DNA from 3 places in the Aquitalea sp. FJL05 genome. Region 3 is predicted to be linked to each of the others. Evidence: predicted binding sites of a transcription regulator. Region 3 holds the regulator's gene; each other region holds the start of a gene.
What was found. Region 3 encodes sigma-54, which starts transcription at its own class of promoters, with help from an activator protein. Its sites were predicted from a motif close to CTGGCACGCTTCATGCTT; they were not measured.
Positions count from the first base shown of each region.

Region 1 (5,774 bases), on a different contig from region 3:
GCGCGGCTATGTGGTGGCGCGGCGGATTGGCGAGCAGGGGCTGAGCAGCGAGCTGTACGCTGCCTTACGCAGCGAGGATGCCGGGCTAGCCTATATGCAGGATTTTCTCAGCACGGTGCGGGAGCGCAGCTTTGCCACGCTCCCCGGGCTGACCGTGCTGGAGGGCTGACGCACGATTGTGGGCTTCAGGCCTGCTCGTCATGGGCTTCCATGCCCAGTTCCTGAATCTTGCGGGTGAGGGTGTTGCGGCCCCAGCCCAGCAGATGCGCGGCTTCCACCTTGCGTCCGCCAGTGTGGGCCAGGCCGGTGCGGATGCAGCTTTCCTCAAAGCGCCGGCACAGGTCGTCGATGATGCCCACCTCGCCGGCACGCAGGCGGCGTGCCACTTCTTCGGCCAGGCCCAGCGTCCAGTCGACCACATGCACGCTGCTGCTGGCCACCGGGCTGCCTTCGCCGTCCGTTACCGGGCTGGCGGCTTCCGGTTCGCGCAGTTCAGCCGGCAGGTCGCCCACCTCTACTTGCTGGCCCGGTGCCATCACAGTGATCCATTGGCACAGGTTTTCCAGCTCGCGCACATTGCCGGTGAAACTGTGGAACTTGATCACCTCCATCGCGGCATCGGTCAGCCGTTTCGGCTCCACGCCCAGGCTGCTGGCACTCTTGGCCAGGAAATGGCGGGTCAGTAGCGGAATGTCTTCGCGGCGTTCGCGCAGCGGTGGCAGACGCAGACGGATCACGTTCAGGCGGTGGAACAGGTCTTCGCGAAACAGGCCGCGCTTGACCCGGTCTTCCAGATGCTGATGGGTGGCGGCAATCACCCGCACATTGGCCTTGATCGGCACATGGCCGCCCACGCGGTAGAAATGACCATCGGACAGCACGCGCAGCAGGCGGGTTTGCAGCTCGGTGGGCATGTCGCCGATTTCATCCAGAAACAGTGTGCCGCCTTCGGCTTCTTCGAAGCGGCCACGACGGGTGGCCAGTGCGCCGGTAAACGCGCCTTTCTCATGGCCGAACAGCTCCGATTCCAGCAGGTCTTTCGGGATGGCGGCGGTGTTCAGGGCGATGAAGGGCTTGCTCGCCCGTACCGAGTGACGGTGCAGCGCCTCGGCCACTCTTTCCTTGCCGGTACCGGATTCACCGGTAATCAGCACGGTGACATGTGATTGCGACAGCCGGCCGATGGCGCGGAATACGTCTTGCATGGCCGGGGCCTGGCCTAGCAGCACCGGCATGGCTTCCACGCCGCCGCTGGCTTCGATCTGGCTATTGCTCTCAGCCAGCGCGCGTTCGATCAGCTGTACTGCCTGGTCGACATCAAAGGGCTTGGGCAGGTATTCGAAGGCCCCGCCCTGAAAGGCGGCCACGGCCGAATCCAGGTCGGAGTGCGCGGTCATGATGATGACCGGCAGCTGCGGGTGGTCGGCCTTGACCCGCGACAGGAACTTCAGACCATCCGTGCCGGGCATGCGGATATCGGAAATGATGACGCGCGGGGTGTTGTCATACAGGGCATTGAGTGCGTCGTCTGCACTGGAAAAGCTGTCAAAGCCGATGCCGCTGCGGCCGAGTGCCTTTTCCAGTACCCAGCGGATGGCCTTGTCGTCATCGATGATCCACACCGGGTTATTCATAGCAGCCCTCGTTTCTGTTATTTGGGTTCAATCCGTATTGCTGAAAGGCAGCATTACGGTAAAGCAGGTCTGGCCGGGGCGGGATTCGAATTCGATGCTGCCGCCATGCTGGTGCACATAGGCCTGGGCCAGTGTCAGCCCCAGACCGGTGCCTTCGGCGCGTCCGGTCACCAGCGGATAGAAAATGTGATCCCTGATTTCCTCCGGAATGCCGGGGCCGTTGTCGACAATCTGCAATTTTAATGCCAGCCCGTGACGCTTGCGCGCCAGCGTCACCTGACGGGCCACGCGGGTGCGCAAAATCACCTCGCCGCTGGCCTTCATGGCCTGGATGGCGTTCTTGACGATATTCAACACCACCTGGATCAGCTGCTCCTTGTCCGCCACCATGTGCGGCAGGCTGGTGTCGTAGTCGCGACGGATGGACAGGCCTTGTGGATACTCGGCCAGGGCAATGCTGCGCACCCGTTCCAGCACTTCGTGGATATTGATTTCGCTGCGGACATGGCGGCGATGCGGGGCCAGCAGGCGGTCAACCAGCGACTGCAGGCGCAGCGCTTCTTCCTGGATGACTTCGGTGTATTCCTTCAGCTCCGGCCGGTCGGACAGCTCGTGTTCCAGCAGCTGTGCCGCACCGCGAATACCGCCCAGCGGATTCTTGATTTCATGGGCCAGATTGCGGATTAGCTCGCGATTGGCCTGCTGTTGCAGCAACAGGCGCTCTTCGTTGGCGATTTTCAGCTGCTGGTCGAGTGGCCGCAATTCCACCAGCGCCAGCCGGCTTTCGGCATCCACCGGCGTCACCGACAGGGCGATATGCAGCGGCTGCTCGCCATGCGGGGTGCGCAGCTCCAGATCGTGCTCGATGTAGCCAGCGTTGTGCTGCAGGGCGGTGCTCAGTGCCTGGCGCAGGGCCGGGCTGTCCTGAAACAGCTCGAACAGGGTGTGGCGCAACAGCTCGCGCCGGCCGATGGCCAACAGGTTTTCACACGCGGGATTGGCGAATTCCAGTACGCCGTCGGCTCTGGTGATCAGAACCGGGGTGTCGAGTAATTCCAGGCCGGCAAAGCTGGGAGAGTTCATGGTGCTCCGGATCGAAGAGGGCTGTGCCTGGTGCTGTTAGCAATAAGCACGCCAAGCCAGAGCACAGCGAATGCACGATTACGGAGTTAATTATGCACCATTATTGTGCAGAGGATGTGGCCTGCCCCAATTCGCGGCGCAGTGCATCAACATTCTTCTGCCGCTCGGTCACCGCGTCTTTCAGCTTCTGCACCCGGTCGAGGTATTTCTGGTAGTTGCGGGTTTCATCGCCATTACGGGTGGCGGCACCGTCGGTGTAAGCCTTCTGGGCGTCAGCCAGCGCTTTCTGCTCATTGGCCAGCTCGTTTTCCAGAATCTTGCGTCGGCCTTGGTCGCGCTTGTTCTGGGTGCCATTGTCGACATTGGGGTAGCCATCCGGGGTGGAGGCCGATTTGCTGCCTGCATTAGCCGCCGGCTTGCTCTTGCTGCTGTTGCCATAGGTGGACAGTGGTGCCAGATGCATGGGCTTGGCACCCTTGATCGGCACATTGGTGAAGGTGACATTGCCGTTGGCGTCTATGTATTTGTACACCTCGGCCTGGGCGAGGCTGCAACTGAGCAGCAGACAAAAGGCAAGCGTTTTCATGGGAGTCCGCATCAGCAAGGAAATACAGGATGGTAGTGGCGATATGATAAGCAAAAGCCCGGCCCGCGTCACATCGGCCTGTCGTTTGGCTGGGGGCAAGGGTGCGTTGGTCCCCTGCCTTCTTGTTCTGCCGTCTGGTGCTACATGATCAGGAAAGGCTGCCGGTCGGCCTCGCTCGGCTTGTGCTTGGCCGGATGACATGAAAAAACCCGCATGGCCATGAGCCATGCGGGTTTTGCCATAGCCGCCGGAATGCTCCGGCGGCGGCTTGCCATTACAGCGAGTAGTACATCGCGAATTCGACCGGGTGGGTCGTCATGCGAGTCAGGTTCACTTCCTGCATCTTCAGTTCGATGTAGGCGTCGATCCACTCGTTGGAGAACACACCGCCACGGGTCAGGAAGTCGCGGTCTGCGTCCAGCGCGGCCAGGGCTTCGTCCAGGCTGGCGCATACGGTCGGGATCAGCTTGTCTTCTTCCGGCGGCAGGTCGTACAGGTTCTTGTCAGCAGCATCGCCCGGGTGGATCTTGTTCTGGATACCATCCAGACCGGCCATCAGCAGAGCGGAGAAGCACAGGTACGGGTTAGCCAGCGGATCCGGGAAGCGGGCTTCGATACGACGGCCCTTCGGATTGGCTACGTGCGGGATACGGATGGAAGCGGAACGGTTCTTGGCGGAGTAAGCCAGTTTTACCGGGGCTTCGTAATGCGGTACCAGACGCTTGTAGGAGTTGGTGCCCGGGTTGGTGATGGCGTTCAGTGCCTTGGCGTGCTTGATGATACCGCCGATATAGTACAGGGCGGTTTCGGACAGGCCAGCGTAGCCGTCACCGGCAAACAGGTTCTTGCCGTCTTTCCAGATGGACTGGTGTACGTGCATGCCGGAACCGTTGTCGCCAACGATGGGCTTGGGCATGAAGGTAGCGGTCTTGCCGTAGCTGTGTGCCACGTTCTGTACCACGTATTTCAGGATCTGGGTCCAGTCGGCACGCTGGGTCAGGGTGCTGAACTTGGTACCGATTTCCATCTGGCCGGCGGTGGCCACTTCGTGGTGATGCACTTCAACCGGCACACCCAGTTCTTCCAGCAGCAGAACCATGGCGGAACGCAGGTCTTGCGCGGAGTCAACCGGCGGAACCGGGAAGTAACCACCCTTGACACCCGGACGGTGACCGGTGTTGCCACCTTCGAATTCTTCAGCGGAGGCCCAGGCAGCTTCTTCGGACTTGATCTTCACGAAGCAGCCGGACATGTCGGTGCCCCAGGTGATGCTGTCGAAGACGAAGAATTCCGGTTCCGGGCCAAAGTAGGCGGTGTCGCCCATGCCGGATGCCTTCAGGTAGGCTTCGGCGCGCTTGGCGATGGAGCGCGGATCGCGGTCGTAACCCTTGCCGTCGGCCGGGTCGATCACGTCACACGACATGAATACGGTCGCTTCGTCGAAGAAGGGGTCAATCTTGGCGGTAGCCGGGTCAGCCATCAGCAGCATGTCGGAGGCCTGAATGCCTTTCCAGCCTGCGATGGAGGAGCCGTCGAAGGCGTGGCCGTGCTCGAACCATTCATCAGCATCTTCCAGCAGAACGTGTGCCGGGATGGTAACGTGTTGTTCTTTACCACGGGTATCAGTAAAGCGCAGGTCTACGAACTTGACGTCGTTTTCTTGAATCAGCTTGACTACGTCTGCAACCGCCATGAATGTTCTCCTAAAGGCAACGTGCATCGAAAGCAATATTGCTTGATAAAGATGGTACGCCTCACTGGAAGCATGAAGCGTGCCAGGGTACGAACACTAATGTAATCATTGTGTCACAGGGCTTGGTACACGGCTAGCGCTTATGAATGCACCAAAATAATGCATTCCGTGGTGCGAGTGCACTATATCTGTGCATAACGCCGGCGGGTGATGGTAGATGCCCTGACGGCATCGTGGCATGCCCCTATTACAAAGAGAGGAAAGCAATGGACCAGACCGATTTGATCCTGCAAACGGCTGCCGAGCGTGCAGCTGCCCAGCAACTGCCCTATCAGGGCGCGCTCACTCCACCCGAAGCGCATTATCTGGCTCAGCATCTGCCCGGCGCGGTACTGGTGGATGTGCGCAGTGCGGCCGAATGGCAGTTTGTCGGCGTGGTGCCCGGTGCCTTGCGTATCGAGCTGCGCAGCTTCCCCGGCATGCAAGTCAATGTGCAGTTTGTCGAGCAGCTGCAAGGTGCAGTCGACAAGCAGGCTGTGCTGTTGCTGATGTGCCGCAGCGGCGTGCGCTCACACGAGGCCGCCACGCAAGCCCGTGCAGCTGGTTATACCCGGGTTTACAACGTGCTGGAGGGTTTCGAGGGTGACAAGGACGAGCATGAGCATCGTGGCCTGCTGACAGGCTGGAAGGCGCATGGCCTGCCCTGGGTGCAGGGCTGAGCACGACCTTATTGTTGGGACAGGGGTATTGACCGGTTGATGTTTATGACGTTACACGG
Region 1 is NZ_QAJS01000016.1:112,465-118,238, forward strand. It holds gene DBR44_RS14390 (LysR family transcriptional regulator) at 1-169, shown strand, start outside; gene ntrC (nitrogen regulation protein NR(I)) at 186-1,634, opposite strand; gene glnL (nitrogen regulation protein NR(II)) at 1,662-2,717, opposite strand; gene DBR44_RS14405 (DUF4124 domain-containing protein) at 2,818-3,303, opposite strand; gene glnA (type I glutamate--ammonia ligase) at 3,578-4,996, opposite strand; gene DBR44_RS14415 (rhodanese-like domain-containing protein) at 5,263-5,715, shown strand.
Region 1: glnL (nitrogen regulation protein NR(II)) is a predicted target of sigma-54. The motif match lies at 2,755-2,772, and genes of this name have one in related genera.

Region 2 (5,774 bases), on a different contig from region 3:
CTCGCCAGTCCGGCCGAGGCCCAGCTTTATCCGCCACTGCTGAACCTGTACGAACACCTGGGCGACCTGGCCCGCTTCACCTGGCTGGCCAAACAGATAAGAGACCGACTCGCCACGCCGCCGGAAGAAATCACCGGCATGCTCGGCCGCTTCGTCCAGACCATGCAACAACGCCTCAACCAGCACCGGCTTGCGGCCTGAGAACCCGGATCATGATGCTCAGCAACGCACCCCAACCCCAGCTCATCACCGTCATGCCGGTGGGCATGGACCCGCGCAAGCTATCGGTCTTCCGCATGGCCTTTCGCATGCACCATTCGCACCAGCTATACCAGTTGCTGGACGAAGCCCCCGGCCATGCGCCCGACCTGGCGATTGTCGATGTCGACAGCGTGGACGGCTGGAATGCCTGGCATGATTTCCGCGCCAGCCACCCGCATCTGCCGGCGCTGATTGTCACCACCACCCCGCCCCGTGCCGGCGAAGCACCGGCTGCCGTGTTGCGCAAGCCGGTGCGCATCGAAACCCTGTTCCCGCAAATGCGCGAACTACTGGCCAATGACCGCACACCAGCCATCCGGCTCAGCACCGCCGTGTCACAGGCAGCGCAAGCAGCTGCCGTCACGCCAGCCGCCGTGGTGGTGCCGGCCAGTTCTGCCAGCTCCCCAAGTCCCGTCAGTTCCGCCAGCGACCACAGCGCGGCTGCCGCCTATGTGGCCAGCGTGGCACCAACCCTGGACGAGGTCATTACCCTGTCGCAGCAGGCCCACCGAGCCGCCGCGGCCGCCCAGCAACAACAGCAAAGCCCGGCCCCGTCCGACCTGCCGCAACTGATGGATCTGCCCGACCCTGTCCCCGAGGCGGAGCACAGTGCAGACACCGCCACCGCGGAAGTGGTGCGCAGCATGCTGCCGGAGGGCCAGAGCAGCCCGGCCAGCGCGGGCGGCAAGATCAGCTTCGAACGTTTCGACCCCAGCGCCGGCCTGTTCGGCCTGGTGGCACGCCTGCTGCGCCAGCGCACCGCCGCGGTGATCCGGGTGCGCGAAGTCCCGGTGCTGGTATTGCTGCCGGCGCAGGACAAGGCGCTGCTGCTGCAACCACTGGGAACCCTGCAGTCGCTGTGCAGTGCCCCCAGCCATGAGGTCGACCAGCAGCCTTATGCCAACAGTGCGGTCACCCCGTCGCCGCTGGAAATCCGCCCGCAAACCCTGGCCTGGCAGCTGGCCATCTGGACTTGCCGAGGCCGGCTGATGCGCGGCATCGCCACCGACACCCCGATCCGGCTGCGCTACTGGCCCAATCTGACGCGGCTGCCTCCCATTCCGGAGGCCATGCGCATCACGGCTTTTCTGACCCGCACGCCGGTCAATCTGAAACTGATTACCCGCCTGCTCAAAGTACCGCCGGAAGATCTGTTCAACTATCTGGCGGCTGCCTACGGCATCGGCATTCTGGATCTGCCCAGCCGCAGCCCCCAGCTGTCGGTCATTTCCACCGAGCCGGTCCGCCCCGGCGGCAAAGTGGAAACGGTGGCAGCCCCCAGCAGCCCGCAGAACAGCAGCCCGGCACCGGCACCCAGTCCGGCCAAGCCGGCGCAGAGCAGCGGCAGATTGCTGTCGCGCCTGCTGAAAAAGGTCATTGGCCTGTAACCAGGAATACGGAATCCCATGCGCGCTTACGATAACAAGATCATCTTCGCCGGCCCGGTTGGCGCCGGCAAAACCACCGCCATCGGTGCCATCAGCGATATCGCACCGGTCACCACCGATGCCCGCGCCTCCGACATGACGCTGAACCGCAAGGACACCACCACGGTGGCACTGGACTACGGCGTACTGATGCTTGACGAGAGCACCAAGGTGCACCTGTACGGCACGCCGGGGCAAGAGCGCTTCGACTTCATGTGGGACATCCTCAGCCAGGGCGGCATCGGCCTGATCCTGTTGCTGGACAATACCCGCGCCAATCCGGTGAAGGATTTGCAGTTTTTCCTCAATGCCTTCCGCGACATGCTCAAGGCGGCACCGCTGGTGATCGGCGTCACCAAGACCGATCTGCGCGCCACCCCCAGCATTGAAACCTATGCCGCCCTGCTGGAAAAATTCGACATGCGGCCACCCATTTTCGAAATCGATGCCCGCTCGCGCGAGGACGTGAAAAAGCTGGTACTGGCCTTGCTGTTCTCCATCGACCCCGGGCTGGAAAGCTGATTATGTCAGACCACCTTTCGCTCAAGGACACGCTCTACCCCATCGCCAGCCCTGCCGGTGCCTACTATGCCGTGTCAAGTCCGGAGCAGGATGCCGCGCGCATTCTGCTGACCCAGATCCTGCGGCTGGGCCATTCCGTACCGCTGACCGAGGCCCTGCTGGAAGAATGGAGTGGCAACGACCTGGGCAAAGGGCTGGAAACACTGTACCGGCTGCAGCGGCTGGAGTTCGTGCACGGCACCGAACAGCCGCGCCCGCCGCTGGCCATCAACCTGGAAAACCAGCTGCCCTCGCTGCTGGCGGCGCTGTCCGGCAACGGGCGCGCCCTGCTGGCCGACGACAACGGCCTGTATTACGCCACCGCCGGCTTTCATCATGAGTCGGCCGAGGAAATCGCCGCCCTGGCCGGCGACATCATTTCGCTGAACCGCCGCCACGCCCTGCTGCTGAAAAACAACCTCAACATCAGCAACCTGGCCTGGGCCATCAGCAATCCGGCCGGCCACAGCGAGCTGGGGTTTTACCCGCTGCATGTCGGGCAGCAATCCTTCGTGCTGGTGATTGGTGGCACACCACGCCTGCAGGACGAACATTTCGTGACGCTGATCGAGCTACTCAGTCGTCGTTACGCTTGAACAAGAAGCAGCCCGCGGCGCGGGCCAAGAATACCCACTGGAGAAAACCATGCGTGAACAGATGCTCAAGTCCATCCTGAGTGACCTTAACGGTGCATCCGCCGACATCGAAGCGTCGGCCATCATCTCATCCGACGGCCTGACCATGGCCGCCCTGCTGCCGCAGGATGTGGACGAAGACCGTGTCGGTGCCATGGCGGCTGCCATGCTGTCGCTGGGCGAACGCACCGCCAAGGAACTGGCACGCGGCGAACTGGAACAGGTGATGGTGAAGGGCGACAACGGCTACATCCTGATGAGCTATGCCGGCCGTGATGCCGTACTCACCGTGATTGCCCGCCGCGAAGCCAAGCTGGGGCTGATTTTCCTCGATGCCAAGCGCGCCGCGCGCAATATCGCCGAAATCCTGTAAGCCCCGCCGTCACGGCAGCAGTACCACGGCAGGCGGTTCTCACGCGCCGCCTGCCCGGCCTCCCCTGCTAGCGGCCAATCAGCCTGCACCATTCTCAAGCCCGCCACGCACCAGCGCAGATCGGCCCGGTTCAATCCGGTGCATACGCGGCAGTTTATGTAGTGCGTCAACCCTGTCTTAAGCAATCCCTATAAAATAAGCGGCCCTGCCCATGTGCTGCACACTGCTGCACACTGCTGCGCACAGCCCCACCTCGCCTCCTTCCTGCCCGCCCCCGCTTGCACCGCCGTGCGCAACCGTCCGCCGCCAGCCTGTTGCCACGGGCTGGGCATGCTTATTGCGTAGTGTTCATCACAAGCCACCAAGGGGGAATGCGCGATGCACCAGATCACACCGCTAGATCACACCCACTACGACGAGATGCTGGCTGCCGGACAGGATGTCCGTCCGTCCTACCAGCATTTTGCCAGCTGGCTGAACCAGGCAGCACCCGACTGGCTGCGCAACAAGCAGGCCGAGGCCGACACCCTGTTTCGCCGCGTCGGCATCACTTTTGCCGTCTACGGCGACGAAAGCGGAGCCGAACGGCTGATCCCTTTCGACACCATCCCACGCATCATTTCCGCCGCCGAATGGAAAACCCTGGAAGCCGGCTGCATCCAGCGCGTCACCGCACTCAACCGCTTTTTGCATGACATCTACCACGAGCAGGACATCCTCAAGGCCGGCATCATTCCGCCAGAGCAGATCCTCACCAATGCCGGCTACCAGCTGGCCATGCAGGGCATAGACCTGCCGCGCCAGGTGTACGCGCACATCGCCGGGGTGGACATCATCCGCCACAGCGATGGCGGCTTTTACGTGCTGGAAGACAATCTGCGCACCCCGTCCGGCGTCAGCTACATGCTGGAAAACCGCAAGATGATGATGCGGCTGTTCCCCGAGCTGTTCGCCAGCCACGACATCACCCCGGTCGAGCACTACCCCAATATGCTGCTGGACACCCTGCGTGCCGTGGCACCGCCCGAGGTGGACAACCCCACCGTGGTGGTGCTCACCCCCGGCCAGTACAACAGCGCCTATTTCGAACACGCCTTCCTCGCCAGCCAGATGGGGGTGGAACTGGTGGAAGGGCAGGATCTGTTCGTCAAGAACGGCCATGTCTACATGCGCACCACCTCCGGCCCGCAGCGGGTGGATGTGATCTACCGCCGGCTGGACGATGCCTATCTGGACCCGCTGGCCTTCAACGCCGGTTCCATGCTGGGCGTGCCGGGGCTGATGTCGGTCTATCGTGAAGGCCGGGTCAGCGTGTGCAATGCCGTGGGGACCGGCGTGGCGGACGACAAGTCCATCTACCCCTATGTGCCGGACATGATCCGCTTTTATCTGGGCGAAGAACCCATCCTGCACAATGTGCCCACCTGGCAGCTGCGCAAGCCGGAAGATCTGGCCTACGTGCTGGACCACCTGCCCGAGCTGGTGGTGAAGGAAGTCCACGGTGCCGGCGGCTACGGCATGCTGGTCGGCCCGGCAGCTACGCAGGAGGAAATCGCCGCCTACCGGCTGCGCATTCTGCAAGACCCGGCCAACTTCATCGCCCAGCCCACGCTGTCGCTGTCGACCTGCCCCACTTTTGTCGAGGCCGGCATTGCCCCGCGCCACATCGACCTGCGCCCCTTCGTACTGTCCGGCAAGAAAGTGCAGCTGGTGGCCGGCGGCCTCACCCGCGTCGCCCTGCGTGAAGGCTCGCTGGTGGTCAATTCATCCCAAGGCGGCGGTACCAAGGACACCTGGATTCTGAAGGAGGACATCACATGCTGAGCCGAATGGCAGGGTGCCTGTACTGGATGGCACGTGATATGGAACGCGCCGAGAACACCGCGCGCTTGCTGGATGTCAGCCTGCAGATGTCGCTGCTGCATGCCTCATCGCAGGACGACTTGCTGGTGCCGCTGGATGTCACCGGCAGCACCGCCAATTTTCTGCAGCGTCACCGCACCCCCACCCCGCAGACCGTATTGCACTATCTGGCGCTGGATGGCGACAACCCCGGCAGCATCTACAACTGCATGCGCAGCGCCCGCGAAAACGCCCACGTGGTGCGGGTAAAGATCACCTCGGAAATGTGGGAACAGGTCAACGGCACCTGGCTGGAAATGCGCGAGTGGCAACGGCGCGGGCTGGATACCCGCAGCGCATCAACCTTTCTGGAATGGGTACGCGAACGCTCGCACCTGTTTCGCGGTGCCGGCTACGGCACCATGCTGCGCAACGACACCTTCCATTTCTCCCGGCTGGGGACGTTTCTGGAGCGTGCCGACAACACCGCGCGCATCCTCAACGTGAAAACCAAGCAGATCAGCGACAACGAGCCGGAAGCGGAAAACATCCTCGACTACTACCAGTGGGCCGCGCTGCTGCGCTCGGTGTCCGGCTTTGAAGCCTACCGCGACATCTACCGCGACAGCATCACCCCGCAGCGGGTCGCCGAGCTGCTGATCCTGCGCAACGACA
Region 2 is NZ_QAJS01000009.1:33,599-39,372, reverse strand. It holds gene DBR44_RS08300 (hypothetical protein) at 1-201, shown strand, start outside; gene DBR44_RS08295 (hypothetical protein) at 213-1,649, shown strand; gene DBR44_RS08290 (ATP/GTP-binding protein) at 1,668-2,210, shown strand; gene DBR44_RS08285 (roadblock/LC7 domain-containing protein) at 2,213-2,845, shown strand; gene DBR44_RS08280 (roadblock/LC7 domain-containing protein) at 2,895-3,257, shown strand; gene DBR44_RS08275 (circularly permuted type 2 ATP-grasp protein) at 3,636-5,081, shown strand; gene DBR44_RS08270 (alpha-E domain-containing protein) at 5,075-5,774, shown strand, end outside.
Region 2: DBR44_RS08275 (circularly permuted type 2 ATP-grasp protein) is a predicted target of sigma-54. The motif match lies at 3,583-3,600, and genes of this name have one in related genera.

Region 3 (5,774 bases):
GAATGGATTGAAGGCCAGGCCAACCAACTGGACTACAACACGGTCAGCCATGTCGCCGTCCTCACCGGCAATGCCCGCGTCAAGCGCGGCAACGATCTGGTCATCGGCAACGTCATCACCTACAACACCGAAACCGAGCTGTATGAAGTCAGCAGCGGCGCCAGCAGCAATGGCGGCCGCGTCACCGCCATCATCCAGCCCAAGCCCAGGGACACCACCGCCCCTGCCGCCAAGAAACCCGACGGAAACGCACCATGAGCGGCCCCAGCATTCTGAAAGTCGAGCGGCTGAAAAAGCGCTTCAAGAAACGTACCGTCGTCAAGGATGTCGCCCTGCAGATCCAGAGCGGCGAAGTGGTCGGCCTGCTCGGCCCCAACGGCGCGGGCAAAACCACCAGTTTTTACATGATTGTCGGCCTGATCGGCGCCGATGAAGGTGAAATCACCCTGGATGGCAGCAGCATCACCCACCTGCCCATCCACCAGCGCGCCCGCCTTGGCCTTGGTTACCTGCCGCAGGAAGCCTCGATTTTCCGCAAGATGACGGTGGAGGAAAACATCACCGCCGTACTGGAAATCGCCGGCTACAAAGGTGACAAGCTGGAAAAGGAACTCAGCCTGCTGCTGGACGACCTCAATATCGCCCACCTGCGCGAAAGCAATGCCCTGTCGCTGTCCGGCGGCGAAAGACGCCGGGTGGAAATCGCCCGCGTACTGGCCACCCGCCCGCGCTTCATCCTGCTGGACGAGCCTTTTGCCGGCGTCGACCCGATTGCCGTGATCGACATCCAGAAAATCATCACCTTCCTGCAACAACGTGGCATCGGCGTACTGATTACCGACCACAACGTACGGGAAACCCTGCGCATCTGTGACCGCGCCTACATCATCAGCGACGGCTCGGTACTGGCCTCCGGCGAACCGGAAGAACTGGTCAACAACGAGAAAGTGCGCCAGGTCTACCTTGGCGAACACTTCCACCTGTAAGCCATGAAACAGTCACTACAGCTCAGGGTTTCACAGCAACTCACGCTTACCCCGCAACTGCAGCAGTCGATCAAGCTGCTGCAGCTGTCCACCCTCGACCTGCAAACCGAAGTCGAGCGCTTCCTGCTGGACAACCCCATGCTGGAACGCGGCGACGACACCCCGACACAAGAAGGCAGCACCAGTACCAGCGACACGCCGGCGGCCGGAGAAGAGAGCACGCCCGCCTCCGACAGCAATGACAGCGACAGCAACCCGCGTGACGACAGCAGCGGCGAACTCACCGACTGGGGCAGCGGCAGCCGCCGCAACGACGGCGACGACGAGTTCGACCCCATGCTCAACGTCCCCTGCCCGGTCAGCCTGCGCGAACATCTGCTGGCCCAGCTGGGCGAACTGACGCTCCCCACCCGCGATCAGGCCATCGTGCAATTGCTGATCGAAGAACTGGACGACAACGGCTTTCTCAGCGTCGATCTGGAAGAACTGGCCAGTCATTTGCCGCTGGAACTGGAGCTGGAAGCCGACGAACTGATGGTCGGCCTGCGCCTGTTGCAGCAGTTCGATCCGGCCGGCATCGCCGCGCGCTCGCTGGCCGAATCGCTCTGCCTGCAGCTGGACCGTCTGCCACCGCAGGAAAACGGCCATGCCCTGGCGCGCAAGATCGTGGCAGAACACCTCGGTTTGCTGGGCAATCGCGACTATACCCGGCTCAAACGCCTACTCGGCGTCGACGACGCCGCCATCCGCCAGGCCCAGCAACTGATCGCCCGGCTGACCCCCCATCCGGCAGCCGGTTTCGGTGGCGAGGACGTGCACTACGTCATCCCCGATGTCACCGTGCGCAAACGCCGCGGCCGCTGGGTGGCCGAACTCAACAACGGTGCCGTACCCCGGCTGCGGGTCAACCAGCTGTATGCCCAGATGCTGTCGGAAAACCGTGCCGGTGCAGGCGAGCTTTCCGGCCGCCTGCAGGAAGCAAAATGGCTGGTCAAGAACATCCAGCAGCGATTTGACACTATCCTGAAAGTGTCGGAAGCTATAGTGGAAAGGCAGCAAGCGTTCTTTGAACACGGAGAAGTGGCCATGCGTCCGCTCATCCTGCGCGATATCGCAGACGAGCTGGGACTGCATGAATCAACCGTTTCCCGGGTGACTACCCAGAAATACCTGCTCTGCCCGCGCGGCTTGTTCGAGCTGAAATATTTCTTCGGCAGTTCCCTGGAAACCGACAGTGGCGGCGAATGCTCGGCCACTGCCATCAAGGCCCATATCCGCCGCATGATAGACGGCGAAAATACGGCCAAGCCACTTTCTGACAGCGCCATTGCCGACGAATTGGGTAAACAGGGCATGCAGGTTGCAAGACGTACCGTTGCGAAGTATCGTGAAGCTATGCAGATTCCACCGGTCAACCTGCGCAAGGCATTGTAGGACGCCTTGAAGAATATCCGCTTGCCCGGCCGACCCGACCGGGCAGTCAACACAAGAAGGAGTTAGGGTATGAACCTCAAAGTAACCGGTCTCCACCTCGAAGTAACCCCGGCCCTCCGCGAATTTCTGGAAAGCAAGCTGGAACGTATCACCCGCCATGTCGATCACGTTATCGACGTTACCGTCACACTGTCGGTAGACAAGCTGGTGCAAAAGGCAGAAGTCAACGTTCACCTCTCCGGCAAGGACATCCACGTAGAAGCCACCGACTCCGATATGTACGCTGCCATCGACTCGCTGATGGACAAGCTGGATCGACAGGTACTCAAGCACAAGGAAAAACAGAGCGAACACCGCGTGACTCCGCAGGTTCAACCGGAAGCCACCCTGTAATCACCTGACCGACGATGCGGGAACCCAGCGGGTTCCCGTTTTTATTTGCACGGAGCCTTTTTCATTTTGATGAAGGCAACGTAGAATTGGCCAGTTTTTGTAGCCGCGTGCACACATTCCTATGAGCCTGATCGGCAAAATCCTGACACAGGATCACATCCTCCCGGACCTGGATGTCGCCAGCAAGAAGCGCGTCTTCGAGCAGGTGGGCCTCCTTATCGAAAACACCCACGGCATTGCGCGCAGTGAAATTTTCGACTGCCTGTTTGCCCGGGAAAAGCTCGGCTCCACCGGACTGGGCCAGGGAGTCGCCATTCCGCATGGCCGTGCCCGTGGTCTGAAGGAAGCCGCCGGCATCTTCATTCGGCTGAAGAACCCCATCCCCTTCGATGCGCCGGATGGCAAGCCGGTGCAAAGCCTGTTTGTACTGCTGGTACCGGAACAAGCCACCGACCTGCACCTGCAGGTACTGTCGGAACTGGCCCAGCTCTTCTCCAGCAAACAGCTGCGCGAACAATTGCTGACTGCCACCAACCGCGCCGAGCTCTACCAGTTGCTCACTGCATGGAATACCAATAATGCCTAGCATCACCGTGCGCCGGCTGTATCAGGACAATCAGCAAAAGCTCAATCTGACCTGGGTGGCCGGCACCGGTGGTGCCGACAGCCCCATCGGCAATGACGAGCAGCGCCCTACGCTGGCACTGGTGGGTCACCTCAACTTCATCCACCCCAACCGTGTACAGGTGTTGGGTCTGGCCGAAGTCGACTACCTGAACCGGCTGGAACAGTCCGCCGCCAAGACCGCGCTGGACCAGCTGTTCCACAAGACCATGTCGGTGGTGATGGTGGCCAATGGCCAGCAGGTACCCAAGCTGCTGCGCGACTACTGCCACACCCATAACGTGCCACTGATGAGCACGCCGCTGGAAAGCCCCTACCTGATGGATGTGCTGCGCATCTATCTGGCGCGTGCGCTGGCGGTTTCAACAGTGCTACATGGGGTTTTTCTCGATGTGCTGGAAATCGGCGTGCTGATCATGGGCGACTCGGCCATGGGCAAGAGCGAGCTGGCACTGGAACTGATTTCACGCGGTCACGGCATGGTGGCCGATGACGCAGTGGAACTCTACCGCATCGGCCCGGAAACACTGGAAGGCCGCTGCCCGCCCCTGCTGCGCGACTTTCTGGAAGTGCGCGGCCTGGGCATTCTGAATATCCGCACCATTTTCGGTGAAACCGCCGTCCGGCCGAAAAAGGTGCTCAAACTGATCATCCATCTGGTCAAAGCCAACGACCAGGCCATGCAGGCACTGGATCGGCTGAATATCCAGTCCGAAACCCAGGACATTCTGGGTGTCACCGTACGCAAGGTGGTGCTGCCAGTGGCTGCAGGCCGCAACTTGGCCGTGCTGGTGGAAGCGGCAGTACGCAATTACATCCTGCAACTGCGTGGCATCGACAGCACGCGTGAATTCATCGAACGCCATACCAACTTCCTCAGAGATCAGGAAAATGCGCCTGATATTGATTAGCGGCCTGTCCGGCTCCGGCAAATCCATTGCCCTGCGCGCGCTGGAGGACTCCGGCTATTATTGCGTGGACAATCTGCCAGCCACCATGCTGCATGAGGCCATGTCGCTGTATGCCGACTATGGCTACGAGCAAATCGCCATCAGCGTGGATACCCGTTCCAGCCCTTCGCTCGGCGCATTGCCACAGGAAGTGGACAAGCTGCGCCAGCAAGGCGTGGACGTACGACTGCTGTTTCTGGAAGCCAAGCCGGAAACCCTGGTCAAGCGCTTTTCTGAAACCCGTCGTCGCCACCCCTTGTCCGGCAGCGGCTCCACGGTGGAAGAATGCATCCGGCTGGAGCAGGAGTTACTGGCCAGCATCCAGGAAATGGGCATTCGCATCGACACCAGCGAGCTGTCGGCCAATGCACTGAAAAGCTGGATCAAGGAATTGGTAGAGGCAGACAGCAGCCGGCTGACCATCATCTTCGAGTCCTTCGGCTTCAAGCATGGCGTCCCGCTGGATGCCGACTATGTCTTCGATGTGCGCTGCCTGCCCAATCCCTACTACGACCCTGCCCTGCGTCCACTGACCGGCCGGGATCAACCGATTGTCGATTTTTTCCTGCAGCACCCGCTGGTCGCTGAAATGACCGAAGACATTCGTCACATGGTGGCCAAATGGCTGCCGGAATTCAGCCGTGAAAACCGCAGCTACCTGACAGTCTCCATCGGTTGTACCGGTGGCCAGCACCGCTCGGTCTATATTACCGAACAACTGGCGCGGGCCTTTCCCGCCTCACAGGTGCTGCTGCGCCACCGCCAGCTGTTCCGCGAAGCCTGAACCCGCGCGGCCCCCTGCAGCCGGACAGTGCGGCTCCCCCATACCTCCCGGCCATTGCGGATCCTGCCCACAGCATCGGCAAGATCCCTGCCCATGGAAGATGCTGATGACCATACCCAAAACCGTTACCGTCGCCCTGACCGGAGCCTCCGGTCTGCCTTATGGCCTGCGCCTGATCGATGCACTGATCGCCGCAGGTATCCGCGTGTGGGTTTTATATTCACAGGCGGCCCAGGTGGTGGCCAAGCAGGAGATGAATCTGCTGCTGCCCTCTCGCCCCGCCGAAGTACAACAATGGCTGTATGAACGTACCGGCGCACAAGCCGAACAACTGGCCGTGTTTGGCCGTGAAGAGTGGTTTGCCCCGGTCGCCTCGGGCTCGAATCCGGCAGATGCCATGGTGGTCTGCCCCTGCTCGATGGGAACCCTGGCCGCCATTGCCCATGGCATGAGTGATAATCTGATCGAGCGGGCTGCCGATGTCAGCATCAAGGAAGGCCGCAAACTGATTCTGGTGCCGCGCGAAACCCCACTGTCGGTCATCCACCTGGAAAACATGCTGCAACTGGCCCGGCTGGGGGTCGTCATCCTGCCACCATCACC
Region 3 is NZ_QAJS01000006.1:303,830-309,603, forward strand. It holds gene lptA (lipopolysaccharide transport periplasmic protein LptA) at 1-258, shown strand, start outside; gene lptB (LPS export ABC transporter ATP-binding protein) at 255-986, shown strand; gene DBR44_RS06220 (RNA polymerase factor sigma-54) at 990-2,420, shown strand; gene hpf (ribosome hibernation-promoting factor, HPF/YfiA family) at 2,490-2,813, shown strand; gene ptsN (PTS IIA-like nitrogen regulatory protein PtsN) at 2,935-3,399, shown strand; gene hprK (HPr(Ser) kinase/phosphatase) at 3,392-4,348, shown strand; gene rapZ (RNase adapter RapZ) at 4,329-5,171, shown strand; gene DBR44_RS06245 (flavin prenyltransferase UbiX) at 5,278-5,774, shown strand, end outside.